2 linked regions of the Roseateles amylovorans genome follow. The protein of the gene in region 2 interacts with the protein of the main gene of each other region in a pairwise test. Links are inferred from orthologs where the notes say so. Each region holds a gene or a part of one and is shown on either strand. Other genes may lie near its edges.

Region 1 (3,186 bases), 900 kb from region 2 along the record:
GTCTATGTCAGCCGCACCCGCAGCACGCCGGATGAAGATCCGCTCGAGCCGTTGGTCGAGGCGCTGCAGGGCGGCGACTCCCTGGTGATCTTTCCCGAAGGCACCCGCTCCAACAAGGGCGCGCCGCAGGCCTTCAAGGCAGGACTCTTCCATTTGTCAGAGCAATTCCCCGATGTGGAGCTGATCCCCACCTGGATCGACAACGTCCAGCGCGTCATGCCCAAGGGCGAGGTCGTGCCGGTGCCGATCCTGTGCACCGTCACCTTCGGTGAGCCGATGCGGATCGAGCCAGGCGAGGACAAGCGCGCCTTTCTGGAACGCGCCCGCGCGGCCGTGATGGCGTTGCGTCCCGGAGGGTGGAAGGAATGAGGTGGCTCAAGACCTTGTCCACCAGCGAACAGGTCGCCTTCCTGTTCGTGGTGCTGTTCGGCATGCTGATCCTGGTGAGCATCGGTTCGGTGCTGTGGTCGCTGCGAGAGCGCCCGGAAGAGGAGCAGGAGGAATGGCAGGCCCGCTGGGCGCGCTTCCGGCATGAACTCAACATGGTGTGGGTGGGGGCCTGCCTGTTCTGGGCCGCCTGGGTGTCCGGACCGGTGGGCGCCACGCTGCTGTTCGGCGTGTTCTCCTTCCTGGCATTCCGCGAGTTCATCACCCTGCTGCACACCCGGCGCGCCGACCATCGGGGCCTGATTCTGGCGTTCTTCGTCATCCTGCCGCTGCAGTACGTGTTGGTGGGCACCCGTCATTTCGACCTGTTCTCGGTGCTCATTCCGGTCTACGGCTTCCTGGCGATTCCGGTGGCCAGTGCGCTGGCGGATGATCCCGCGCGTTTCCTGGAGCGCAATGCGAAGATCCAGTGGGGCATCATGGTGTGCGTCTATGGCCTGTCGCATGCGCCGGCGCTGCTGCTGCTGGACATCCCCAAGTACCAGGGTCGCGGCGCCTTTCTGTTGTTCTTCCTGGTGGCGGTGGTGGCGTGCGGCCAGATCGCCCAGGCGGTGGCCACCGGCAAGTTCCGCGCGAAGCCGGTGGCGCGACGCATCAGTCGCTCGTTCACCATGAAGGCCTGGTGGATCGGCGCGTTTGCCGCCGCGCTGGCGGGAGCGTTGCTGTACTGGATCACGCCGTTCAAGGTCGGTCAGGCGGCGGGCGCGGCCTTCATTGCCGCCGGCTGCGGCAGCTTCGGCACCTTCGTCATGCAGGCGCTCAAGCGGGATGCCGGCATCAACGCCTGGGGCAACCGCAGCGCCATCACCGGTGCGGTGGGCCTGCTGGACCGGATTGCGGTGATGTGCTTTGCGGCGCCGGTGTTCTTCCATTCGGTGCGCTGGTACTTCGGAGGATGGACCTGATCATGCGAATCCTCGGCATCGATCCCGGGTTGCAGACCACCGGCTTTGGCGTCGTCGACGCGGAAGGCTCGAAGCTGGCGTATGTCGCCAGCGGCACGATCAAGACCAACGGCGTGCCCACCGGCGACCTGCCGGGCCGGATCAAGATCCTGTATGACGGCATTCGCGAAGTGGTGGCGCGCTACCAGCCGCATTGCGCGGCGGTGGAGATCATCTTCGTGAATGTGAATCCGCAGTCGACCCTGCTGTTGGGACAGGCGCGCGGCGCGGCGCTGACGGCGCTCGTGTCCTGCGACCTGGGCGTCTCGGAGTACACCGCCGTGCAGATGAAGAAGGCGATAGCCGGTCATGGCGGCGCGGCCAAGGCGCAGATCCAGGCGATGGTGCAGCGGCTGCTGGGCCTGCCGGGCGAGCCTGGCAAGGACGCTGCGGATGCGCTGGGCATCGCGATCATGCATGCGCATGCGCGCGTCTCGTTCGAGGCCATGAGCCGCAGCACGACGCTGCAACGCAAGCAGCACGCGCAATTCAAGGGCGGAAGGACATACTAGGCCCCCCCCTACCGGCTGGCGCCGGCCCCCGAGGGGGCGAGCAGGAGCCCGGCAAAGCCGGATCTCCATGCTCCGCTTGAGGGGCGGCGACGCTGCGCTCGCCTTTTCGCTGAGCGGTGGTTAGTTAGTCCCCAACCGGCTGCCGCCGGCCCCCAGGAGGACGAGCAGGAGCCCGGCAAAGCCGGATCTCCGTGCTCCGCTTGAGAGGCGGCGACGCTGCGCTCGGCTTTGCTGTTCGTGGATTCTCGGCTTGCGCCGGTTGTCATGGAGCGAGGAATGAACTTGCAGCCCGCCGCTCCAGCCCTGACCTCAGACCGATGCGCCGGGCGTATCCACGCCGCCGACATAACGGTTCGGGCCACTGGGCTGCACCAGCCAGTACAGCAGAATCAGTCCGCCGATGAGCGGAATCAGACTGATCAGCTGCCACCAGCCGCTGCGGTCGATGTCATGCAGACGACGTGCCGCCACCGCGAATGAAGGCAGCAAGATCGCCACCCACAGCACCGCGGCCAGCTTGTCGGAGATCAGGCTGGTCACCATCGCCGCCAGAATGATGAACAAGGTGAACCACCAGTACTCCGAGCGGCTGGCCACCCCAGTGAAGTCGGCGTATTTGCTGAAGCAGGTCTTGACGGCGTCGGTGAAGTTCATGGTTCCCTCTTTCCTCGTGTCCGGATCTTCGGATCCAGTGGTTGCTATTGGAATCCGCACGATCCTACCCACCCACCATCACAAAAACGATCCCCCCGAGGGGCGGGGATCGGGAAACTCCCGAGCCATCAAGGACAAATCCGCGCGAATCCGCCGATGCAGACACAATGGCCCCCGGCCCTGGCCTCCCCCCAGCGCCCGCGTCGTTGCAATCACCCCCAAGGAGACTCTGCATGAAGACATCGCTGCGACTCATCGCCGCCACCTCCCTCCTGGCCGCCGCCAGCCTGGCCTGCGCACAGCAGGCCCCCGCCATGGCCAAGGACGGCGCCCTCGTGGGCCCCAACGAGATGACGCTCTACACCTTCGACAAGGACACCGCCGGCAAGAGCGCCTGCAACGGCCCCTGCGCCAAGAACTGGCCCCCACTCGTCGCCAAGGCCGACGACAAGCCCGCCGGCGAATGGACCCTGATCACCCGCGATGACGGCGCCAAGCAGTGGGCCTACAAAGGCAAGCCGCTCTACTTCTGGGTCAAGGACACCAAACCCGGTGACCGCACCGGCGATGGCGTCAATCAGGTCTGGCACACCGCCAAGCCCTGATCCGCGTCCACCGTCCGGCCCGCA
Region 2 (3,038 bases):
TGCAACGCGGCGAGGCCCGACCGCGAGAGACGAGAGCCCGACAGCCAAAGGCCTGCCGGATCGCTGCTGCCCGGCGAGGTGCTCGAGAGAGGATGAAGAAGCGAGGAGAGGGGCCGCAGACCGCGTGCTTCGGTCTGCGCCAACGCTACTCGTCGAACAACTGCCCGGCCTGCTTCGGCGGCGCGACCCCCAGGTGCCGATAGGCGGCCAGGGTGGCAATGCGTCCGCGCGGCGTGCGCTGCAGGAAGCCTTGCTGGATGAGATAGGGCTCGATCACGTCTTCGATCGTGCCGGGCTCTTCACCGATGGCGGCGGCCACGTTGTCCAGGCCCACCGGGCCGCCGTCGAATCGGTGCACCACGGCTTCCAGCAACTTGCGGTCCATCAGATCGAAGCCTTGGGGATCCACATCCAGCATCGCCAGCGCCTTCTCGGCGATCTGGCGGGTGATGGTGCCGTCGCCCTTGACGTCGGCATAGTCGCGCACCCGGCGCAGCAGCCGGTTGGCGATCCGTGGCGTGCCTCGGGAACGGCGGGCCACCTCGATCGCGCCCTCGGGCTCGATCGGCGCGTTCAGCAGGGCGGCCGAACGTGTGACGATGCGCTGCAACTCGGGCGCGGTATAGAACTCGAGCCGGGCGACGATGCCGAAGCGGTCGCGCAGCGGATTGGTCAGCATGCCGGCCCGGGTGGTCGCGCCGACCAGGGTGAAGGGCTGCAGATCGAGCTTGATGGAGCGGGCGGCGGGGCCCTCGCCGATCATGATGTCGATCTGATAGTCCTCCAGCGCCGGATACAGGATTTCCTCGACCACGGGCGACAGCCGATGGATCTCGTCGATGAACAGCACATCGTTGCGTTCGAGGTTGGTCAGGATGGCGGCCAAGTCCTTGGGCTTCTCCAGCACCGGGCCGCTGGTTTGACGCAGGTTCACGCCCAGTTCGGCAGCCACGATGTGGCTGAGCGTGGTCTTGCCCAGGCCGGGCGGGCCGAACAGCAGGACGTGGTCCAGCGCCTCGCCGCGCTTGCGGGCGGCGCTGATGAAGATTTCCAGCTGCTCGCGGGCCTTGACCTGACCGACGTACTCGTCGAGCAACTTCGGACGCAGCGCGCGCTCGATCGCATCCTCGTTGGGGGAGGCGGGTTGAGCGCTGATCAGTCGCGCTTGCTGGGGCGCGGGCGTGAAGTCGTCGGTCTGGATGCTCATGGCGGGGGCGAATGTGCGGGGCGTGCGGGGCGGCGCATCCCGATCATGACAGGTGCTTCATCGCGAGCTTGATGCCTTCGCTCACGCCGACGTCCGCGGGCAGCGACTTCAGGGCTGCACCGGCTTCCTTGTCGCTGTAGCCGAGCGCGACCAGCGCTTGCAGGATATCGGCATGTGCGTCGTTGGCCACCGACACGGGCAGCGACAGATCCGGGCTGAGCTTGCCCTTGAGTTCGAGCAGCAGGCGTTCGGCGGTTTTCTTGCCGATGCCGGGCACCTTCACCAGGCGGCCGGCTTCTTGTTTGGAGATGGCCTGGGCCAGATCGCCAACCGACATGCCGGACAGCAGCGACAGTGCCATCTTCGGGCCTACGCCGCTGATCTTGATCAGCAGGCGGAAGGTGTGGCGTTCCTCGGGGGTGAGGAAGCCGAACAGCACATGGGCGTCCTCGCGGATGCTCAGGTGGGTCAACAGGGTGGCGCGTTCGCCCAGGCCCGGCAGATTGAAGAAGGTGCTCATCGGCACATCGACCTCATAGCCGACGCCTTGCACATCGATGAGAACCTGCGGGGGCGATTTTTCCGCGATGACGCCGGTGAGTCTGCCGATCATGGGAACGGATTATCGGGGCGCAGGCGACTCGTGGCGCTGCCCACCGCGCGCACCACGGAACGCGCCAGCGCAACAGGTCATGTCGACGGTGTGGCGCGGGCAGAAGGCGCGCATCGATCTACGCCTGGCGACACGGCAGTCGCGGACCGATGGGCAGCCCAAAGAACTGGCCTTCCAGGAGCGCACCGCGCGACACGTCAAGCGGAGCCCATGCCCCGGCTTCGCCGAGTCATCGGGCTCGCCCCCTGAGGGGGCCGCCGCAGGCGGTAGGGGGATGGAGACTTCAGGAGCGCCGAGCGCGACATATCAAGCGGAGCCCATGCCTCGGCTTCGCCGAGTCATCGGACTCGCCCCCTGAGGGGGCCGCCGCAGGCGGTAGGGGGGGATGGAGACGTCAGGAGCGCCGAGCGCGACATATCAAGCGGAGCCCATGCCTCGGCTTCGCCGAGTCATCGGGCTCGCCCCCTGAGGGGGCCGCCGCAGGCGGGAGGGGGATGGAGACTTCAGGAGCGCCGAGCGCGACATATCAAGCGGAGCCCATGCCTCGGCTTCGCCGAGTCATCGGGCTCGCCCCCTGAGGGGGCCGCCGCAGGCGGTAGGGGGGGAGCCTAATTCCTCCCAAAGAGACCGAGCCGCTGCGCCTCGAGGGCGGCTTCGGCGCGCGAGCTCACGTTGAGCTTGCGGTAGATCTGCTTCACATAGTCCGCGATGGTGTGGCGCGACAGGCCCAGCTGCACGCCGATCTCCGGCAGCGTGAAGCCCTTGGCCACGCGCAGCAGCACTTCGGTCTCGCGGTCGGTCAGCGACACCTCATGCAGCACCGCCGCGGCCTGCGGCCGGCGCTGCGAGGTGAAATAGGCGATCACCTTGCGTGCGATCGACGGCGACAGCGGCGGTTCTCCCTGACTGATGCGCTGCAACTGCTCCACCAGCAGCTCCCGCGACTGCTCTTTCAGCAGATAACCGAAGGCACCGGCTTGCAGCGCGGGGAAGAGATGTTCGTCGTCGTCGTGGATGGTGACGATCACCGATTGCACTTCGGGCTGCTTCTCCCGCAGCGCGCTGATGACTTCCACCCCGGAGCCGTCGGGCAGGCCCAGGTCGAGCAGGGCCAGGGTGAAGCGCTGGCTGTTGACCTGCTGCAGCGCATCCTGAACCCGCGAGCACTCGGTGACCACCGCATTGGTGAACACCTGTTTGATCAGGACTTTCAGCCAG

What was found.
Region 1: the proteins of ruvA (region 2) and ruvC interact in binary tests that used the Escherichia coli proteins (3 or more experiments, as listed by UniProt). The link is inferred for Roseateles amylovorans from one-to-one orthologs.

What each region holds. Positions count from the first base shown.
Region 1 is NZ_CP104562.2:4,847,138-4,850,323, forward strand. Bases 257-3,128 are described here. They hold ruvC (crossover junction endodeoxyribonuclease RuvC), read left to right. Parts: upstream 257-1,354; coding sequence 1,355-1,903; downstream 1,904-3,128. Other genes in these bases: N4261_RS20110 (lysophospholipid acyltransferase family protein), read left to right, coding at 257-369; N4261_RS20115 (phosphatidate cytidylyltransferase), read left to right, coding at 366-1,352; N4261_RS20125 (DUF805 domain-containing protein), read right to left, coding at 2,213-2,557; N4261_RS20130 (COG4315 family predicted lipoprotein), read left to right, coding at 2,791-3,128. Also shown: more of N4261_RS20110, read left to right, coding at 1-256; more of N4261_RS20130, read left to right, coding at 3,129-3,162.
Region 2 is NZ_CP104562.2:5,750,849-5,753,886, reverse strand. The notes cover bases 36-2,759. They hold ruvA (Holliday junction branch migration protein RuvA), read right to left. Parts: upstream 1,821-2,759; coding sequence 1,251-1,820; downstream 36-1,250. Other genes in these bases: N4261_RS23815 (response regulator), read right to left, coding at 2,429-2,759; ruvB (Holliday junction branch migration DNA helicase RuvB), read right to left, coding at 146-1,207. Also shown: more of N4261_RS23815, read right to left, coding at 2,760-3,038. UniProt on the Escherichia coli protein: The RuvA-RuvB-RuvC complex processes Holliday junction (HJ) DNA during genetic recombination and DNA repair.